One region of the Cronobacter sp. 153480017-3 genome, then DNA from elsewhere that is predicted to be linked to it. Evidence: predicted binding sites of a transcription regulator. Region 1 holds the regulator's gene; each other region holds the start of a gene.
What was found. Region 1 encodes LexA, which represses DNA repair genes until DNA is damaged. Its sites were predicted from a motif close to TNCTGTATGTACATACAGNA; they were not measured.
Positions count from the first base shown of each region.

Region 2: umuD (translesion error-prone DNA polymerase V autoproteolytic subunit) is a predicted target of LexA. The motif match lies at 2,856-2,875, and genes of this name have one in related genera.
Region 3: mutH (DNA mismatch repair endonuclease MutH) is a predicted target of LexA. The motif match lies at 1,968-1,987, and genes of this name have one in related genera.

Region 1 is NZ_JBSEYN010000003.1:561,499-568,708, reverse strand. Features, by position in the region: gene ubiC (chorismate lyase) at 138-647, shown strand; gene ubiA (4-hydroxybenzoate octaprenyltransferase) at 647-1,519, shown strand; gene plsB (glycerol-3-phosphate 1-O-acyltransferase PlsB) at 1,923-4,349, opposite strand; gene ACUW6V_RS10505 (diacylglycerol kinase) at 4,482-4,850, shown strand; gene lexA (transcriptional repressor LexA) at 4,959-5,567, shown strand; gene dinF (MATE family efflux transporter DinF) at 5,693-7,000, shown strand; gene ACUW6V_RS10490 (CsbD family protein) at 7,208-7,210, shown strand, end outside.
Region 2 is NZ_JBSEYN010000001.1:232,259-239,468, forward strand. Features, by position in the region: gene mdtJ (multidrug/spermidine efflux SMR transporter subunit MdtJ) at 1-108, opposite strand, end outside; gene ACUW6V_RS01085 (protein YdgV) at 235-339, opposite strand; gene ACUW6V_RS01090 (ASCH domain-containing protein) at 615-1,022, shown strand; gene umuC (translesion error-prone DNA polymerase V subunit UmuC) at 1,134-2,402, opposite strand; gene umuD (translesion error-prone DNA polymerase V autoproteolytic subunit) at 2,404-2,823, opposite strand; gene ACUW6V_RS01105 (peptidase U32 family protein) at 3,025-4,989, opposite strand; gene ACUW6V_RS01110 (helix-turn-helix domain-containing protein) at 5,226-5,756, opposite strand; gene ACUW6V_RS01115 (benzoate/H(+) symporter BenE family transporter) at 5,850-7,013, shown strand; gene ACUW6V_RS01120 (DUF3313 domain-containing protein) at 7,045-7,210, opposite strand, start outside.
Region 3 is NZ_JBSEYN010000003.1:190,906-198,115, forward strand. Features, by position in the region: gene ptsP (phosphoenolpyruvate--protein phosphotransferase) at 1-987, opposite strand, end outside; gene rppH (RNA pyrophosphohydrolase) at 1,000-1,533, opposite strand; gene mutH (DNA mismatch repair endonuclease MutH) at 2,217-2,903, shown strand; gene ACUW6V_RS08750 (TerC family protein) at 2,982-3,695, shown strand; gene ACUW6V_RS08755 (YgdI/YgdR family lipoprotein) at 3,824-4,042, shown strand; gene ACUW6V_RS08760 (NADP(H)-dependent aldo-keto reductase) at 4,179-5,219, shown strand; gene lplT (lysophospholipid transporter LplT) at 5,276-6,469, opposite strand; gene aas (bifunctional acyl-ACP--phospholipid O-acyltransferase/long-chain-fatty-acid--ACP ligase) at 6,462-7,210, opposite strand, start outside.

The DNA.
Region 1 (7,210 bases):
GCGCACCTTTTTTCCTGGCGCAGCATGCCGTCCTGTTGCACCCATGTTGCGCTTTTGTTCGTACTCCTTGTTTCCCCGCCCCCGTTTTGCTGGTTCTGCGTTACAATACGTCCACTTTTGGCCCCGGAGAGTCACGCATGTCCCATCCCGCGCTGAGACAACTGCGCGCGTTGTCCTTTTTTGACGATATCAGCACGCTTGATAGTTCGCTGCTCGACTGGCTGATGCTGGAAGATTCCATGACCCGCCGTTTCGAAGGCTTTTGCGAGCGCGTGACGGTCGACATGCTGTTTGAGGGCTTTGTCGGCCCCGAGGCGCTGGAGGAAGAGGGCGAGTTTTTGCCTGATGAGCCGCGCTACTGGCTGCGCGAAATCCTGCTGTGCGGCGACGGCGTGCCCTGGCTGGTTGGGCGCACGCTGGTGCCGGAGTCTACACTTTGTGGGCCGGAGCTGGCGTTGCAGCAGCTCGGTACCACGCCGCTGGGCCGTTATCTGTTTACCTCATCCACCCTCACGCGTGATTTTATCCAGCCGGGCCGCAGCGACGAACTCTGGGGACGCCGCTCTCTGCTGAGGCTTTCCGGCAAACCGCTGCTGCTGACTGAACTGTTTTTACCTGCATCACCTTTGTACGGAGAGGAAAAATAATGGAGTGGAGCCTGACGCAGAATAAGCTGCTCGCCTATCACCGCCTGATGCGCACCGATAAGCCGATCGGCGCGTTACTGCTGCTCTGGCCGACGCTGTGGGCGCTCTGGGTGGCATCGCCCGGCGTGCCGCCGCTGTGGATACTCGCGGTGTTTGTGGCAGGCGTCTGGCTGATGCGCGCCGCAGGCTGCGTGGTGAATGATTACGCCGACCGCAAATTTGACGGGCACGTGAAGCGCACCGCGCACCGGCCTCTGCCGAGCGGTGACGTGACCGAAAAAGAGGCGCGTAACCTGTTCGTCTTCCTGGTGCTGCTGTCGTTTTTGCTGGTGCTGACGCTGAATGTAAAAACTATTCTGCTCTCGGTGGCAGCGCTGGCGCTGGCCTGGATGTATCCGTTTATGAAGCGCTACACCCATCTGCCGCAGGTGGTGCTGGGCGCGGCGTTTGGCTGGTCGATTCCCATGGCGTTTTGCGCGGTGAGCGAGTCGCTGCCGTTAAGCTGCTGGCTGATGTTTTTCGCCAATATCTGCTGGGCGGTGGCGTATGACACGGAATATGCAATGGTCGATCGTGACGATGATGTGAAAATCGGCGTGAAGTCGACGGCCATCCTTTTCGGACGCCACGACAAGCTGATAATCGGACTGCTGCAGATAGCCGTGCTGGCGCTGCTTGGCACAGTCGGCTGGCTGAACGGTCTGCGGGCGTTTTACTATGCCGGTCTCGCAGGCGCGGGTGTGCTGTTTATCTGGCAGCAAAAAATCATCGCCGGGCGCGATCGCGACGCCTGTTTCCGCGCGTTTTTGAATAATAACTACGTGGGATTGCTGGTGTTTATCGGCCTGGCGCTAAGTTATCTGAAGTTCTGATAAAAGCGGGGAAACCCGCTTTTTTTATGGCTGGCGGCCGTGCGGTGATCGCGGGTGCGCTGCGCTTACCCGCCCTACATTTTTTCGGCGATCAAGGTTATGAGTAGAGTGGGTAAGCACAGCGCACCCATCGCGTTAAATGCGCGCCTGCCGGGCTAATGTTGTAGGGTGGGTAAGCGCAGCGCACCCGCCGTGTTAAAGGGATGCCCGCCGGGGTTAATTGGGCAGGGTGGATAAGCGCAGCGCACCCGCCGTGTTAAAGGCATGCCTGCCGGGGTTAATTTTGTAGGGCGGGTAAGCGAAGCGCACCCACCACCCAAATAGTTATCAGCCATTACCCCTGTTTTTCGCCAATAAAAAAGGCGGGTTTCCCCGCCTTGTTACTGTCTGTCGCCAGACTCAATCACGCGCCCGCTTGTGCCGCCGCGCTCTCGATAGTCAGCCTCACATCGGAGGTCATCAGCTCTGCCAGCATCTGGTAAACCTTCATGGTTTCCGCCGGTTCGGCATCACCCGTATCGCTGATATAGCCTTCATCACGCAGCGTCAGCACCAGCGTTGAGAACACGGCTTTATCGAAGAACTCCGGCGCGTTAATGCCGTGCAGTACGGAAAGACGCTGCGCCACCGTGCGGCTCTCTTTCTCAAGCGTACCGCGGTTGATGGACGGATTCGCGCTCAGCAGCCAGAAGGTAATCGCGTAGCGTTGCAGCGTTTCGCGCACGCCAGCGGCGAGCAGCTGCAGCGTGCGGGAGCGCGCCGGGTTCACCTGAAGCCATTCGTCGTCAGCAAGAATAAGCCCCTGCTGCGCCAGCTCGTTAACCAGCGCATCGACGACCGCCGACACCTCTTCTTTTTCCCAGCGCAGGAACAGCTCCGTCTTCAGCATCGGGAATAACAGTTCCACCTGTTGCTGCACCGCCTCGCGGCTGATGCGACGATGCTGGGTGACGATAGCGGCGATAAGCGACGGCAGCACCAGCATATGCATGATGTTATTGCGGTAGTAAGTCATCAGCACCGCTTGTTCACGCGGCAGCACGATGATGTCGCCGATGGTGTCCTTCTCGACTTCAAACTTATTCATCTGCAACGCGTGTTCGATGAGCTGCGTTGCCGTGGCATCCGGCACCGTGGCATCTGCGGCGTAAGGCACATTACGCAGGAGACTCAGGTAGCAATCGAGCTGCTCGGTAAGCTGCTCGCGCGTTAACGAACGCTGGCGCGAGGCCAGCAGCGCGGTGCAACACAGGTTCATGGCGTTGGCCGCGCCTGCGTTGTTGATACGCACCATCAGCTGAGCGGCAATCTCATTCACCGTTGGCGTCAGCCACGCCGGGCGTACTGCTTCGATAGGATCGATAGCATCACGCCATTCCGGCACGTGCTGGTTCAGGAAGGTGATGAGCGGCAGCGGCTCGCCGAAGTTCACATAACCCTGACCGAGGTTACGCAGCTTGCTTAAGCCGCGCAGCATCTGCAGCAGGCTCTCTTTCTCTTTGGTGGCACCGCGCAGCTCTTTGGCATACGTGCCCACTTCCATCACATGCTCATAGCCAATGTAAATCGGCACCAGCGTAATCGGGCGGGTGCCGCCGCGCAGCATGGCCTGAATGGTCATGGAGAGCGTGCCGGTTTTCGGGTCAAGCAGACGACCGGTACGTGAACGCCCGCCTTCCACGAAATATTCCACCGAATAGCCACGGCTGAAAAGTTCGCCGAGATATTCGCGGAACACCGTCGAATAAAGCTTATTACCCTTAAAGGTGCGGCGGATAAAGAACGCGCCCAGGCGGCGGAAAATCGGCCCGGCGGGCCAGAAGTTCAGGTTGATGCCCGCGGCGATATGCGGTGGCACAAGCCCCTGATGATAGAGCACATACGAGAGCAGCAGATAGTCCATATGGCTGCGGTGGCAGGGCACATAGACAATTTCGTGGCCGTCGTGCGCAAGCTGGCGCACACGCTCGGCGTTATGCACGTTAATGCCCTGGTAGAGGCGGTTCCAGGTGAAACCAAGCACGCGATCGGTAATACGAATCGCCTCGTAGGAGAAGTCGGCGGCGATCTCTTCCATCAACGCGACAGCATTCTGCTGGGCTTTCTCGTGCGAGATTTTTTTAGTGCGCGCCTCGTCTTCGACGGCGCGGGCAATCGCTTTTGACGAGAGTAGTTTATTAAAGAGATCCTGGCGCGCAGGCAGGCGCGGGCCGACGGCGGCGAGGCGCTGGCGGGCGAAGTGCATGCGCGCCACGCGGGCCAGTTTCTGGGCGATACGCTTGTCGGTGCCGTGCTCGGTCGCCATACGGCGCAGCGATACGGGCGGTGAGAAGCGCACAAAGCTGTCGCGGCCAAGCCACGAGACCGCGAAGAATTTCTGAATGCCGTTCAGCATGCGCAGCGGCGGGTTTTCCTCGCCTTTTTCGCGGCCTGGCGAGCGGCCAAACATAACTGACACCGGTACCATCTGGACATCGAGATCCGGGTTGCTGCGATGCAGATCGAGATAGTTGTGGAAGAGTTTGATCGATTCTTCTTTCGGCGTGTAGTAAGTGAACACGCGGGGGCCGCCATGGATAAACACATAGCGCGGCAGTTCGGTGCCGTCGATGACCAGCGGATCCAGCGGATCGGGCAGATCGTGCTCCAGGCACTGCGCGCGTAGCGTCAGGAGATCCGCCTTCGAGTTATATGGCAACACATACATGATAGGGCGTGACGTATCGAGCCCAAGTTCGGGGCAAGGCGCCGCCGGGATGGACTTGCTTTTTACCAGCACGCTTAATGGTAAATTAAGTAATTTGTAGTAAATTCGTGGCCAACCGGACATAAACGATGTAAAGCCTCTGGTTAATAATGCAATTGCGGCGCAAGAATATCAGAAACTCCGTAGAATTTCTGTGGTGCTTCTTTATCGAAGCGCATTAGCATTGACGCCTGAATTTAAAAAAGGTTTCTTGTCATGGCCAATAACACCACGGGGTTAACCCGAATTATTAACGCTGCCGGCTATTCCTGGAAGGGATTACGCGCCGCCTGGAAAAATGAAGCGGCGTTCCGCCAGGAAGGGGTCGCCGTGATAGCGGCTATTCTTATCGCCTGCTGGCTGGATGTCGATCCGATCACCCGCGTGCTGCTGATTGGCTCCGTTACGCTGGTAATGATTGTCGAAATTCTCAACAGCGCCATCGAAGCGGTGGTGGATCGCATCGGCCCTGAATTTCATGAGCTTTCAGGGCGCGCCAAAGATATGGGCTCCGCCGCCGTTCTGCTGTCGATTATCCTCGCGCTCGTCGTGTGGGTCACGCTGCTCTGGCAGCATTTGCGATAAGTTTTCCAGAAATCGCGAAAGAAGCGCTTTTTTAACCGGTTATGGTTTTAAAATCACCTTTAGCTGTATATACTCACAGCATCACTGTATATGCACCCAGGGGGCGGAATGAAAGCATTAACTACCAGGCAACAAGAGGTGTTTGATCTCATTCGGGATCACATCAGCCAGACCGGCATGCCGCCTACGCGTGCGGAAATCGCGCAACGTCTGGGTTTCCGTTCGCCGAACGCGGCGGAAGAGCACCTTAAAGCGCTGGCGCGTAAAGGGGTGATTGAGATTGTCTCCGGCGCGTCGCGCGGTATCCGTCTGTTGCAGGAAGAAGAAAACGGGCTGCCGCTGATAGGGCGTGTGGCGGCGGGTGAACCGCTGCTGGCTCAGCAACATATCGAAGGGCATTATCAGGTTGATCCTGGCCTGTTTAAGCCAAACGCCGATTTTCTGCTGCGCGTAAGCGGGATGTCGATGAAAGATATTGGGATTATGGACGGCGATCTGCTGGCGGTTCATAAAACGCAGGATGTGCGCAACGGGCAGGTCGTCGTCGCGCGCATTGATGATGAAGTAACGGTAAAACGCCTGAAAAAACAGGGTAATACCGTTGAGCTTCTGCCGGAAAACAGCGAGTTTAAACCGATTGTGGTGGATCTGCGCGAGCATAACTTCTCTATCGAAGGTCTGGCGGTCGGCGTTATCCGCAACGGCGAATGGCTCTGAGCCCTTTCCTGGCTCACTGACGCCGCATTACCGTAACTGGCCCGCCCCGGTTACGGTAATGACCTCTCCCGTCGGCTAAAGACTGCATATTTTTTCATCTTCGCGTAACGGCATCGGAACGCCATATGCCCTTTCTCACTTCTACCGATAAAGCTCTCTGGCGCCTCGCGCTGCCAATGATTTTCTCAAATATCACCGTGCCGCTCTTAGGCCTGGTGGATACCGCGGTTATTGGTCATCTCGACAGCCCCGTCTATCTGGGCGGCGTCGCGGTGGGCGCTACGGCCACAAGCTTCCTGTTTATGCTGCTGCTTTTTTTACGGATGAGCACCACCGGCCTGACCGCGCAGGCGTTTGGCGCGCGCGATCCGATAGCGCTGGCCCGCGCCCTGGTGCAGCCCATGGCGCTGGCGCTTATCGCCGGTATGCTGATTATCGCGCTACGTGAGCCGCTGATACATCTGGCGCTGCATGTTACCGGCGGCAGCGACGCGGTGCTGACGCAGGCCCGACGGTTTCTCGAAATCCGCTGGCTCAGTGCGCCCGCCTCGCTCGCTAATCTGGTGTTGCTTGGCTGGCTGTTAGGGGTGCAGTACGCCCGCGCGCCGGTGATCCTGCTGGTGGTCGGCAATCTGCTTAATATCGTGCTCGATCTGTGGTTCGTGATGGGGCTTGGCCTTAACGTCCAGGGCGCGGCGCTGGCGACGGCGCTGGCAGAGTACGCGACGCTTGGCATCGGTCTTGTGATGGCGGCCCGCGTGCTGCGCCTGCGCGGTATTACCCTTGCGATGCTGAAAACCGCGTGGCGCGGCGGCGTTGGCCGACTGCTTGCGCTTAACCGCGACATCATGCTGCGCTCGCTGCTTTTGCAACTCTGCTTCGGTTCCATCACGGTGTTTGGCGCACGGCTCGGCAGCGATATCGTCGCGGTGAACGCCATTCTGATGACCCTTCTGACCTTCACCGCCTATGCGCTTGATGGCTTCGCCTACGCCGTTGAAGCCCATGCCGGGCAGGCCTTCGGCGCGCAGGATAAATCGCAGCTGAGCAGCGTCTGGCGCGCGGCATGCCGACAAGCAGGGATGGTGGCGCTGGCGTTCGCGTTGCTGTATGCCGTGGCGGGGCAGTACATTGTGTCACTGCTCACGTCATTACCTTCGCTTCAGGCGCTGGCGCAGCCCTATCTCTTCTGGCAGGTGATCCTGCCGGTGGTCGGCGTCTGGTGTTATCTGCTGGATGGTATGTTTATCGGCGCGACGCGCGGGGCGGAGATGCGTAACAGCATGGCCGTCGCGGCGCTCGGTTTTGGCCTGACGCTGCTCACCTTGCCAGAGCTTGGCAACCACGGCCTGTGGCTGGCGCTCACCGTTTTCCTGGCGCTGCGTGGGTTGTCGCTCGGCTATTTATGGCGCCGGGGCCGTCTTTTGCACTGAATATCCCTGATAAAGCGCCTCACCAGTAAAAGAAAATTTGTCGGTGTCAGCGCTTCGTTATGGTTAAAGATTCTGAATATCCCGCCAGGGTTAAAATTGACGTCTAAAATGAGTAGTACGTTCAGCAAATGATGAAGATGACTCGGGCTGAACCCCCACAGGAAAACCTGTGAGACTGATTCACTACCGAATGTTAAGGAGACGTCTATG
Region 2 (7,210 bases), on a different contig from region 1:
CATTAAAATAAATCCGGCGTGGCCACCGCCAACGCTTGCCCATTTTAATGCCAGCGTCCCGGTAATTTCCGACATAATAGCTAATGCTAATAAAACCCAGTAAATCATAATCTCTCTCCTGCCTGAAAAAATACACAGGCATATCAGATGGCGCGTAAATACGCGTCATTAAAAACGATTAAAACAGTAACAGGCGTACAGTGACGGCCTGAAAAAATTCAGAAGAGAGACGGACTAAAGCGCCGTGCGCCAGTGCTGTTCACCGCAAAGAAAGGTGGCAGGGAAAGGAGTGGAAGAAACGTAAAACAGGGAGATAAAACAATTGAACAGGTTGTCCATAATCTTTCAATTTATCCGCGGTCTTGCTTCTCGTCGTTGCGGATCAAAATTGGCCTCGGTAGTCAAACACGCCCGAATTAAACCATGCCGCCAGACTTTTCTCAACCCGTTTACACTAATTTACGGCAGTTTTTATTTTTTATCGGGGCAAAAACAGCGGCTTATTTTAACGCCCCGATTAATTAATCATGCCAGGCGAGTAAATAATCATTAGCAGGCTCTCTTTTTTCACGATATGCTATTTCCTTACATTAATTTAACAAGGAAGTATCAGAATGACCGTAGACGAACTGCAACAGAAATACCCTGGCGCGCGGGCCTGGGGCTTTGGCGACTCACCGCACATGGCGGACGAGCTGGGCGCGCTGGTGGCGCACGGCACCAAACGCGCCAGCTGCAGCGATTATCACGCCTGGCGGCAAGACGCCGACCCAACCCTGCCGGGGGATTACCACATTATCCTCAACGGCGCGGGCGAGCCGCTGTGCGTTATTCGCACCCACACGCTGCGGCTGGTGAAATTCTGCGACGTTACTGAACAACTCGCCGCACTGGAAGGCGAAGGCGATTTAAGCCTCGCTTACTGGCGCAATGAGCACGAGGCGTTTTTCACCCGCGCCGGCTGTTTCTCTCCCGACATGCCGCTGATGTTTGAAGAATTTGACCTGGTGGAGCGGTGCTGAGGGGTTATTACAAGATCAGAAATGCCTTCCTGGCGGACTTTTATTGTCGCCGCGCAGCGTTTTATGGCCACGTTTAATCAGCAGCGCGGCGAAGGCGTAATTGTTAACCCCTCACCACAAACTCGCGCGCGGTAATTCACTGAAACGGGTGGTGTAGCCAGGCGAAAGGAATTCGCGCTTCATCGCCCAGGGCTTGACGATCCCCTGACCTGCGAACCAGAGCTTCCCCCGGCCTGAGCGATTATATTCATCCAGCAGATGCATCAGCGGCGCGCTGTTGGCCTGTGGCGGGTGTTCATCGAAGAGATTAAGCTGCGCCACGCCCTGGCTGAAAAAATCCCCCAGCATGACGCCCGCTTTGATGTAGCGATAGCCTTCGCGCCAGATGGCGTCCAGCGCGTTTACCGCCAGCCGCACGATTTCGCGGGTGTCGTTGGTGGGCGTCAGCGCCTGGCACAGCGCCTGGTTGCTGTAGCGGTTATCGGGTTCGTCATGCGGGCTGGTGCGGATAAACACCGCCACCTGGCGGCAGAACTGATGCTCCTGACGCAACTTCTCCGCGGCGCGTTCCGCCCAGGCGCAGACCGCCTGGCGCATATCCTGGTAAGCCGTGACGCGGTAGCCAAACGAACGGCTGCACACGATCTGCTGCTTCGGCGCAACAAACTCATCCATTGCCAGACACGGCTCGCCGCGCAGCTCGCGCACGGTGCGCTCCAGCACCACGTTGAAATTTTTGCGGATCACCCACGCCGGGCTGTTGGCCAGATCAAACGCGGTCTCAATGCCCATCGCCGTCAGTTTTTTGCTGAGTCTGCGCCCGACGCCCCAGACATCCTCCACCTTAAAATGCGCCAGCGCCCTGCGCAGCCGGGCGGGATCGGAGAGATCGACCACCCCACCCGACTTCGGCCATTTTTTGGTGGCGAAATTGGCAAGCTTGGCGAGCGTTTTGGTGGGCGCGATGCCCACACCGACCGGCAGGTGGGTTTCGCGCCAGAGACGGTCGCGGATCTCATGAGCAAACGTGGTCAGCGACATGACGTTACTGACGCCGCGCAGATCGACAAACGCCTCGTCGATCGAGTAGATCTCCACCTGCGGCGCCATCTCTTCGAGAATATCCATCACGCGTTTGCTCATGTCGGCGTAAAACGCGTAGTTGGAGCTAAAGACCGCCACGCGATGACGCTCAAAGAGCGCGCGCTGTTTGAAATAGGGCTCCGCCATGGTGATGCCGAGCGCCTTTGCCTGGCGGCTGCGGGCAATGACGCAGCCGTCGTTATTGCTCAGCACCACGACCGGTTTATCCCGCAGATCCGGGCGAAACACCATCTCGCAGGAGGCGTAAAAGCTGTTCACATCCACCAGCGCGTACATCTCAGCGCCTCTTCTTCAGCACCCAGGTGACCACGCCGAAGATCACTACCTCGGCGTCGCCGCCAAGCGGGATCGGCGCGAAATCCGGGTTCATCGGCACCAGTTGCGCCACCGGGTGCAGCCGCAGGGTTTTGACGGTGAACTCCCCTTCCAGCGCAGCCACGACGATATCGCCTTCCTGGGGCTTCAGGGCGCTGTCCACCACCAGCAGATCGCCATCCTCGATCCCGGCACCGTTCATCGACTCCCCGGCCGCCCGCAAAAAATAGGTGGCGTTCGGGTGCACAATGCAGTGCGCGTCAAGGCTTACACGCTTTTCGACGTAATCCTGAGCGGGCGACGGAAATCCGCAGGCCACTGTCTCAAGGAACAGCGGCAACCCCTCGGCATCAGGCTGTGGCAAGAGTCGCATCATTAACATGGCGTACTCCATCCATTCATTATGTTGTTATTTACTGTGTTTATATACAGTAGTTTGATTTGTGCTGTTCTGACAACCCTATTTTTAAGCGAAGCGGCGCAATTGCCTGGAGAACGGCCAGTTTGTGCGGGTTTGTTGAGCGGTATGGAATGAAGATAAAAAAAGCCAGAGCATGGGCTCTGGCTTTTCGGGGAAGGAGTGTCAGGCGTTTTTGCGTTTCGGCAGGGTTTTCAGCAGATCTTCCGGGCTGATGGAGGCGACCACGCTGCCCGGCTGCGGCATTTTCAGGATATGGTTTTTGATCTTGCCGACCACGTGCATTTCGCAGGGTTTGCAGTCAAAGCGCAGCGTTAACACTTCGTCGCCGTGCACCAGTTGCATCGGAGTCGCCTTCCAGCTCTTGATGTTGCCCTTCGCCTGTTTCGGGCAGAGGTTAAAGGCAAAGCGCAGGCAGTGCTTGGTGATCATCACCGGCACGTCGCCTTTTTCCTCGTGCGCCTCATACGCAGCGTCGATAAGCTGCACGCCATAGCGCTGGTAAAATTCACGCGCCTTATGGTTGTAGACGTTCGCGAGGAAGCTCAGGTGCGTTTCCGGGTAGACCGGCGGCGGCACGGAAACCGGCTTGCGCGCGCCGCGCTGATAGTTCGCCAGGCGCGCGGCGTCCAGCGCCTCGATAGCTTCACGGCGGAACGCGTTGAGCTGACTGTTAGGCACAAACAGCGCGCCCGGCAGCGTAATCTGCACGTCGCGCGCGAAATAGATAGTCTGCCCCAGTTTCGCCAGGCCCTCTTTCAGGCTGGTCAGCGCTTTTTCCGGGTTGTTGGCTTCGTCAAACTGCCCGTCAAGCGTATGCGTCACGCTGACGCCGTCTTCGCTGGTGATGGTCAGGATCAGCTGTTCCTGCCAGCCGCCAAGCTCGATATCCACGCCGATGCGGCGCTCGCTGGAGGTTTTCAGCAGCGCCTGCTGCCAGTTGTGATCGAGGTTGCGGTTAAGCTTGTGGTGCGGGCGCAGCGTTTTCAGCGCCGCTGGCATCTCGTTCGGGAAAACGCGGTAGCGGTTTTCGCCGGTTTTTTCCGCCACGTTAACGCGAAAGCCAACCACTTCACGCTTAATCATAACGTTCAGCCCGTCGCCGTTGGCCAGCGGCTCGGTGACCTCCACATCCAGATGCTCTTTGCCGACGCTCAGCACTTCGCCGACCGGCAGGCCGACGAACGTCGGGGTGTCGAACGCGCCAATATCGATTTTACGGGCGTTAACGAAGTAATCGGTGCTGCCGCGGTGGAAGGTCTTTTCGGTGGACGGCACGAAATAGTGCGCCGTGTTACCGGCGGAGGAACGTGCGAGATCGCCGCGATCTTCAATAATCGCGTCGAGCATCTGACGGTAATGCGCCGTGATGTTTTTCACGTAGCTCATGTCTTTGTAGCGCCCTTCAATCTTGAAGGAGCGCACGCCTGCGTCAATCAGCGCCGCCAGGTTGGCGGTCTGATCGTTATCTTTCATCGACAGCAGGTGTTTCTCATACGCCACCACGCGGCCCTGATCGTCTTTCAGGGTATACGGCAGACGGCAGGCCTGCGAGCAGTCACCGCGGTTGGCGCTGCGCCCGGTCTGGGCGTGGGAGATATAGCACTGGCCCGAATAAGCCACGCACAGCGCGCCATGAATAAAGAATTCGATGGTGGCGTCAGTGTTCTCATGAATGGCGCGGATCTGGTTGAGGTTCAGCTCGCGCGCCAGCACGATTTGCGAGAAACCGGCGTCGGAGAGAAACTTCGCCTTTTCGACGCTGCGGATATCGCACTGGGTGCTCGCGTGCAGCTCGATGGGCGGAATATCCAGCTCCATGATGCCCATATCCTGCACGATCAGGGCGTCAACGCCCGCGTCATAGAACTGGCCGATAAGCTTGCGGGCCGGCTCCAGCTCGTCGTCATGCAAAATGGTGTTCAGCGTGCCAAACACCTTCGCGCCGAAGCGATGGGCGAACGGCACCAGGTCTGCGATGTCCTGGAGGCTGTTGCTGGCGTTGTGGCGGGCACCGAAACCGGGGCCGCCGATATAGACTGCATCTGCGCCGTGCAGAATGGCTTCGCGGGCGATGGCGGTATCGCGGGCGGGGCTGAGCAGTTCAAGGTGATGCGGTTGCAGGCGCATAATTCGTCGTTATCCGTTATTTGAAAGGCGGCTATTGTAGTCACATTCGGGGCGTTCGGAAACTGTTTCACGGTACCGCTGCGGGTTTGCCGTTCTGCGGGAAAGTATTGCACAAAGGTTTATTTCACGCGGCACGCCGCAAGGGATACGCTGAGGCGGTATTCCTGACTTATCACCTCAGTTTCATCGTGTCGTTGTAGATTGTCGTTGGCCGCAAGCTTGCTTGCGGTTTTTTTTTATGGCGCCGGGTAGTGAATAAGCGAATGAAAGCGCACCGGCAACGACGTCGCGTTGCGGTAGGCGTGCGGTCGGTCGCCAGCAAACTTCAGCCCTTCGCCAGGGCCGAGCCGCCGCCAGACGCCGTCCGTCTGAAGCTCCAGCTCGCCCTCAATCACCACCACATGCTCCGTTACGCCGCGCTCATGCGGCGTGGAGTCGCTCTGCGCGCCGGGGGCGAGCGTGACGGCGAGCATATCGAAGCGCAGCTGTTCATCCCACGGAAACACCGGCTCTACCAGCATCGTCTGCTGGGCGTCAAACACGGTACGCGCCCCCGGCGCAGGCGGTGTAATAAACGCCGAAAACGGCACGTTAAAGCCAGTGGCGATTTTCCACAGCGTCGCAACAGTCGGGCTCGATTCGTTACGCTCTATCTGGCCGAGCATCGCTTTCGACACGCCGGTTTCCTGCGACGCCTGGGTCAGGCTCCAGTTTTTCTGCTGGCGCAGCGCTTTCAGCGTCTGCGCGAGATGGGCGGTAATGTCCATACGTTCTCCTTTGAGGGTGCCAGTATAGCGCCTTGTGCGTTATAGCGCACGATGATAGAGTCGCTGGACGTTATAACGCACAACGGAGTATGTATGCGCTTTTCGCTTCCCCCGGCGCCTGCCGTTATCGCAGGGTTTGTGGCGGTGCTGGTGGGCTACGCCAGCTCTGCCGCTATTATCTGGCAGGCCGCCGCGGCGGCAGGTGCCACGCCTGCCCAAACGGCGGGCTGGATGACGATGCTCGGCATCGGCATGGGCGTCAGCACGCTTGCGCTAAGCCTGTGGTATCGCGCGCCGGTGCTGACCGCCTGGTCAACGCCCGGCGCGGCGCTGCTGGCGACGGGCCTTGCGGGCAGCAATCTGCATGAAGCGGTCGGGATTTTTATTTTCGCCTCGGCGCTGATTGTGATTTGCGGCGCGACGGGGCTGTTCGCCCGCCTGATGAAAATCATTCCGCCGGGCCTGGCCGCCGCGATGCTGGCGGGCATTCTGCTGCGCTTCGGGCTACAGGCGTTCGGCACGCTGGAAGGGCATTTTATTCTGTGCGCCGCCATGACGGGGGCGTGGCTGCTCTGTAAAGTCTTCGCGCCGCGCTACGCCGTGGTGGCCGTGCTGCTGACAGGCGTCGCGGTCTGTCTGTTACAGGGCGAAGTGAACACGGCAGCGCTGCATTTTCGCCTCGCACCGCCGGAGTTTGTCTCGCCCGCGTTCAGCCTCTCCTCGCTGCTCGGCGTCGGCCTGCCCTTCTTTCTGGTGACGATGGCCTCGCAGAACGCGCCAGGCGTCGCCACATTGCAGGCTTCCGGCTACCGGGTGCCGGTTTCGCCGTTGATGGTCACAACCGGCCTGCTGGCGCTGCTCCTTGCGCCCTTTGGTGTTTTTTCCATTTGCATTGCCGCCATTACCGCCGCCATCTGCCAGAGCCCGGAGGCGCACCCGGACCGCGACAGGCGCTGGATAGCGGCGGCGATGGCGGGCGTGTTTTATCTGCTGGCGGGTGTATGCGGCGGCTCCGTCGGCGCGCTGATGACCGCCCTGCCGCTGCCGTGGCTGCAAACGCTCGCCGGGCTGGCGCTGCTCGGCACCATTGGCGGCAGCCTGCATCAGGCGCTGGCGAATGAACGCACCCGCGACGCGGCGCTGATTACCTTTCTGGTGACGGCATCCGGCGTGACGCTGCTCGGCGTCGGGTCGGCCTTCTGGGGGTTAATGGCTGGCGGGATAAGCTACGCGCTGCTGGCGCGACGGGCGGGATAAAAAAGAGGGAGCCAGGCTCCCTCTGTACGGTTTATTTCGGCGCGGGATCGAACATGCGCGCGTCGGTCGCCATATCGTCGATCACCTGTTTGAGGTTGTCGACCGTGAGCGGCGTCTTTTCGTTGTTGAGATCTTTCCCCTCACCTTTACGCACCACTTTCACCACGGTTTTCTGCGTCGCCGCGTCAATCAGCTCA
Region 3 (7,210 bases), 370 kb from region 1:
CTCATCCGCCACCAGCACAAAACGCTCAGGCCAGGTGTTCGGGCTCTGAATATTATCGTCGAGATGGAACAGCAGCCGCTGGCCGAGCGTGCGCAGATCGCCCGCGCGCTCTTTCAGATAACCATCGGTCAGCGCGGCAAATTGTTCAGCGAATTTCTCGATAACCTTTTTGACCGCCCACTCGGCGACCGAGCCTTTATCCACTTCCTCATAGAGTTCGCGACGCAGCCGCGCATCCGACAACAGGTGCGAGTAGAGATCGAAAATCGCCGCCGTCTCTTTTTGCGCGCCTGCGGCAAAGCGTTTGCTGTAGCGGCGGAATTCGCCAGCGGCTTCTTCAAGCGCGGTGGTCAGGCGTTCGCGCTCAAGCCCGGTATCGAGCGTCGAGGCTTCGTAGACCTGCTCCATCAACGGCAGTGTGGCGTCCATCCAGCCCGGCGCGATCGCCACGCCCGGCGAGGCCGGCAGCGCGCGGATACGCGTCTGGCGATACTGGCCAAACAGCGCGGTCAGCTGAGACTGCGACAAAATCGCCGCCATCTGGGTGGCGAGCGTCACCAGGAAGGATTCTTCGCTCTCATCATACTGGCGCAGCTCGCGCTGCTGGACGACTAAAACGCCAAGCAGCTGGCGGCGCTGAATAATCGGCACGCCGAGAAAAGCGCGAAAACGTTCTTCACGCACAGAGGGAATGTATTTAAAGCTGGGGTGTTTTTGCGCATCGGCGAGGTTAATCGGCTCGGCGAGGCGCCCGACCAGGCCAACGATACCTTCATCAAAGGCCAGCGTTACGGTGCGCCCGCGCGGTTTTTTCAGCCCACGCGTCGCCATCAGGTAATAGCAACGCCGGTCGTGATCGGCGAGATAAACCGAACAAACATCGGTATCCATCGCAAGACAGATATCCGTAACGAGAATATCCAGCGCCTCGTTGAGGCGCGGGGCGCTGGCCACTTTCTCGACTATTTCTCGCAACCGGGTGAGCATAATTTGCGTGGCTTAACCTCTTTTACGTCGCCAGGCAGGCGAAGGATTACGCTGCGGTGGCGCGCTCTCCTGCAATGGCATCACAACGCTTGCGAACTCTTTCATCACCCGACGATAGACATCGCGCTTGAAAGAGACCACCTGGCGCACCGGATACCAGAAGCTTACCCACCGCCAGCCGTCAAATTCTGGCGTACTGCTGGTTTGCATGTTGATATCGGCGTCGTTGCTCATTAACTGCAGAAGAAACCACTTTTGTTTCTGGCCGATACATACCGGCTTTGTGTCCCAACGCACCAAACGTTTTGGTAATTTGTAACGTAACCAGTTTCGGGTAGTCGCAAGGATGCGCACATCTTTTCGTTGTAAACCGACCTCTTCGAAAAGCTCGCGGTACATCGCCTGCTCCGCCGACTCGCCAGGATTAATACCCCCTTGCGGAAATTGCCAGGAGTGCTGACCAAAACGCCTGGCCCACATTACCTGTCCCTGACGATTACAGATCACGATACCAACATTCGGGCGGTAGCCATCATCATCGATCACCGGACTACCTCAAAATAAACCTGGATAGTAACGATTGTTTCATACTCCTCATTGACGGTAAACCACTCTGTTAGCCGCTGTGAACAGGAATAACATTTGAATAACTCACAAAAATATGCGGGGTTATAAACAGGGGAAGCGGTTAAGACCCGCTTTTATTCACTTTTTCTGTGGATATCTTTGTGAAGAAGTGTCTTATTTCCCAGGGAAAACCCAAAGCAACCCAAAACCAGGGATTATTCTTATAGAGAAAATTGCATTGCTATTCAAACAATTAAAATACAAAAAACGTGATATTCACCGCTCAGTGTGACGATCGTCACACTCACGATCCTTACTCTGACGAAAGATCGACCAGCGTCGTTTTTATCCACAGATTATGCCAATAACTTAGTCACAATTTGTTGAAAAAGGCGTTTTTCCCCGTCCGTCAAGGCTGTAAATCGAAACAGTAGTGAGGGATTTACACAGTTATCCCATTTTTCTGTGGATAAAGTGGTGTAAGATCCTGTTTATTGTCGGTGACCAGATTTGAACAACCTTTATTTCTGACGTCTGAGAAATCCTTCTTTTTCATAAAAATCATTTAAAATCATGTAATTGAATTGCTTGCTCACAAGCAGGTAAACTCTTTCCACAAGCAGGCATTTTGCTGTTCATTTTTTAAACAGAAGGTAATCGTTATGACTTCCCTTGCTCCTCTTGTTCAACCGCCCGTCGATGAAGCGCAGCTGCTGCATCAGGCGCAGCAGTTGGCGGGGCTGACGCTTGGCGAACTGGCGGCGCTGGCAGGCCTCGAAACGCCCGCCGATTTGCGTCGTGATAAGGGCTGGATCGGCGTGCTGCTGGAGCGCTGGCTTGGCGCGAGCGCAGGCAGTAAACCTGAGCAGGATTTCGCAGCGCTTGGCGTGGAACTGAAAACGATCCCCATCGACAGCCAGGGCCGCCCGCTTGAGACGACGTTTGTGTGCGTCGCTCCGCTTACCGGCAATACCGGCGTGACGTGGGAAACCAGTCACGTGCGCCACAAGCTCAAACGCGTACTGTGGGTACCGGTAGAAGGCGAGCGCGAAATCCCGCTGGCAGAGCGCCGCGTTGGCGCGCCGTTGCTCTGGAGCCCATCGCCGCAGGAAGACGATCAGCTGCGTCATGACTGGGAAGAGTTAATGGACTTGATTGTGTTAGGTCAGGTAGAGCGCATCACCGCGCGTCACGGCGAGGTATTGCAGCTGCGTCCAAAAGCCGCCAACAGCAAAGCGCTGACGCCCGCGTTCGGCGCACATGGCGAGCCGATAATGACGCTGCCGCGCGGCTTTTATTTGAAGAAAAACTTCACCGCCGCCCTGCTGGCGCGCCATTTTTTGTTATGAATCCCTTAAAATTTTGTCAACAGCCCTCCCCCGACGCATATAATTAGCGTTTTGTTTCTTTGAGCAGGACTTTTTTGAATGTGGTTTGCATGGATAACGGATCCCAACGCCTGGCTGGCACTCGGTACGCTGACGCTGCTGGAGATTGTGCTTGGGATCGACAATATTATTTTTCTCTCTCTGGTCGTGGCGAAACTGCCGAAATCTCAGCAGGCGCTGGCGCGCAAAATGGGCCTCGGCGCGGCGATGATTATGCGCCTCGCGCTTCTGGCGTCGATCGCCTGGGTCGTGAAGCTCACTAATCCGCTGTTTACCGTTTTCGATCAGGCGATCTCGATGCGGGATCTGATCCTGCTACTGGGTGGTCTGTTCCTTATCTGGAAAGCCAGTAAAGAGATCCACGAGACTATCGAAGGCGAAGAGGAAGGCCTGAAAACCAACGTGCACTCTTTCTTCGGCGCCATCATTCAGATCATGCTGCTGGATATTATCTTCAGTCTGGATTCGGTTATCACCGCGGTGGGTCTCTCCGATCATCTGTTTATTATGATGGCGGCGGTGGTGATCGCAGTGGGCGTAATGATGTTCGCCGCGCGCCCTATCGGCGAGTTTGTTGAACGCCATCCGTCCGTGAAGATGCTGGCGCTTTCTTTCCTGATCCTGGTGGGTTTTACGCTGATGCTGGAGAGCTTCGATATTCATGTGCCGAAAGGCTACATTTACTTCGCGATGTTTTTCTCCATCGCCGTGGAAAGCCTCAATCTGCTGCGCAACAAGAAAAGACCGCTGTAATCAGAACGCTCCTTCGGGAGCGTTTTTGTTTATTCCCCTGAACTTTTAAGAATTTGCTGCTTTTTCGCGCCGCCTCGCTGCTTTTTACTAGACTCTACGTGGACCCCTTCCTGATGAGGCGAAAAACAATGAATAAATGGGCTGTAGCAATTTCTGCCGTCGGATTGGCCTTCGCGGTTTCAGGCTGTAGCAGTGATTACGTCATGGCGACCAAAGATGGCCGGATGATCCTGACTGAAGGCAAACCGCAGGTTGATGACGAAACCGGTCTGGTCAGTTATCGCGACCCACAGGGTAACGAAATGCAGATTAACCGCGATCAGGTTTCGCAAATCATTGAGCGTTAAATAAAAGGTCAGCATCGCGCTGACCTTTTGGTTTTTTCTCCCTTGCCTCTTTTCCTTTTGTCTCCCCTCTGCCATGTTTATATTCCTTTGTCAGGAATGGCCTGACGCGGACTGAACAACAGAAGGTAGGCCGGCTATGCATTATCACCGTATTCCTCATAGCTCACTTGAAGTCAGCACGCTGGGGCTGGGAACCATGACCTTTGGTGAACAAAACAGCGAGGCCGACGCCCACGAACAGCTCGATTACGCCGTAAGCCAGGGCATAAACCTGATTGATGTCGCCGAAATGTATCCCGTGCCTCCGCGCCCGGAAACGCAGGGCCTGACGGAAACCTATGTTGGCAACTGGCTGAAAAAACGCGCCAATCGCGAAAAGCTGGTGATCGCCTCCAAAGTCAGCGGACCGAGCCGCAACAACGACAGCGGCATTCGCCCCAATCAGGCGCTGGATCGCAAAAATATCCGCGACGCGCTCGACGCCAGCCTGAAGCGTTTACAGACCGATTATCTCGATCTCTACCAGGTGCACTGGCCGCAGCGCCCGACCAACTGCTTTGGCAAGCTCGGCTACACCTGGACCGACAGCGCGCCGGTCGTCACGCTGCTGGAAACCCTGGAAGCGCTCGCGGAATTCCAGCGCGCGGGGAAAATCCGTTATATCGGCGTCTCGAATGAAACGGCTTTTGGCGTAATGCGCTATCTGCATCTGGCGGATAAACACGATCTGCCGCGCATCGTCACCATTCAGAACCCGTACAGCCTGCTGAACCGCAGCTTTGAAGTGGGGCTTGCCGAAGTGAGCCAGTTTGAAGGCGTGGAGCTACTGGCCTATTCCGCGCTGGCGTTCGGCACACTGACCGGCAAATACCTGAACGGCGCGAAACCCGCAGGCGCACGCAATACGCTTTTCAGCCGCTTTACGCGCTACAGCAGCGAGCAGTCGCAAAAAGCGGTGGCGGCGTATGTTGAGGTGGCGAAGCGCCACGGGCTGGATCCGGCGCAGATGGCGCTGGCGTTCGTGCGCCAGCAGCCGTTTGTGGCGAGTACGCTGCTCGGTGCCACGACGATGGAACAGCTGAAAACCAACGTTGAAAGCCTGCATCTGACGCTCAGTGAAGATGTGCTGGCGGAGCTGGAAGCAGTGCATCAGGTCTATACCTACCCGGCGCCGTAAGCGCGGCAACGTGCTTTGCTGGTGATACAAAAAGACCCGCCGGAGCGGGTCTTTTTTTACTGTTTACGTCGCCACAGCCAGAGCCCGGCGATGGCCAGCGCGAAAATCGCGCCGAAACCGACGCCAATCCCTACCACCGGCAGCGAGAGTTTCACCGCCAGCGAATAGAGCCCGAGCATCAGCAGCATCGCGGTATTTTCGCCGAGGTTTTGCACCGCAATCGCGTTGCCCGCGCCAACGGAGCGCTTGCCGCGCTCCTGTAACAGCGCATTGAGCGGCACCACGAAGAACCCGCCGAAAAAACCTATCAGCAGCAGCAACAGATAAGCGGGCAGCGCCGCCTGCTGCAGGGAGAAGAAGATAACCGCAACGCCAATCAGAATGCCCGCCGGCATACAGCGCGACACACGCTCCAGCGTCACCAGCTTCGCCGCAGCCCCCGCGCCCGCCACAATGCCGACCGCCACCATCGCGTTCAGGTAGGTCGGCGTGGCGTTATCGGTAATGCCAAGCGCCACCGGCACCCACAGCACCAGCAAGAAACGCAGCGTCACGCCCGCGCCCCAGAACATACTGGTGCCGACCAGCGAGAAGCGGGTTTCGTCGTTATGCCACAGCGTGCGGCAGGCCGTGAAGAAACTGCGCGTCATCGGGCCAAAGCGCCACGACTGGCCAGGGCGCGCTGCGCCCAGTTTCGGGATCAACAGGTTCGCGCCAACTGCGCCCGCATAGGCCAGCGCACAGACGCCAAGTGCTGCGCCCACATGCCAGTCCGCCAGCATGCCGCCTGCCATAGAGCCAATCAGGATCGCCGCGATCGTCGACGATTCCATCAGCCCGTTCGCTTTCACCAGACGATCGCCGGTGGTGATTTCGCCGAGAATGCCGTACTTGGCGGGCGAATACGCCGCCGCGCCGACGCCCACCAGCGTATACCCGACAAACGGGTTGCCGCCAAAGACGATGACCACCGCGCCGAGCAGCTTCAGACCGTTGGCGACCATCATCACCCGGCCTTTGGAGAAGCTGTCCGCCACCTGGCCTACAAATGGCGCCAGCAGAATGTAAGCGCAGACGAACACCATCTGCAGCACCGGCTGGCTCCATTCCGGGTAGAACTGCTGTTTAAGCAGCGCGAGGGTGGCAAACAGCAGCGCGTTATCGCCAAACGCCGAGAGAAACTGCGCGACGATAACCGCCATCATTCCCCGCGAAAACAGCGAGCCGTTCGGGCTTTGCGAATCAGGCATGATGCGTCTCTTCCTGGTCGACGAGTTTTTTCAGCGACACGAAATCCGGCTTGCCGCTGCCAAGTAACGGCAGTTGCTTGAGGAAGCGGATATCACGCGGCACCGCGAGTTCCGGCACGCCTTTACTGCGGGCCTGCTGCGCCAGTTTTTCGCGGGTCAGTTCCGGGTCGGTGGTGAACAGCACCAGCGCCTCGCCTTTCGCGGCATCGTGTTTAATCGCCGTGGCGTGCATTTTCTCCGGCGAGACGGCGAGCGCCAGGCTTTCCACCATCTCAAGCGACACCATTTCACCCGCAATTTTGGCAAAGCGTTTGGCGCGCCCCTGGATCTGCACAAATCCCTGCTCGTCAAAAGCGACGATATCGCCGGTGTCATACCAGCCCGGCTCGCTGACGCCCTGCGGATTTTCCGCCGCCGGCACTTCCAGCACGCCAGGGTTTTCCACGCGCAGATAGCCTTTCATGATGTTCGGGCCTTTTAACTGCAAACGTCCGCCCTGCTCAATGCCCGGCACTTCAACGAGACGCGCATCCATCGTCGGCAGAATACGCCCGACGGTGCCCGGCTTCGCCGCCATCGGCACGTTAATGGACACCACCGGCGCGCATTCGGTCACGCCGTAGCCTTCCAGAATGCGCAGGCCGAATTTATCCTGCCAGATCTGTTTGGTGCTCTCTTGCAGCTTCTCGGCACCGGCCACGACATAGCGCACCAGATGGAAATCGTACGGATGCGCGAAGC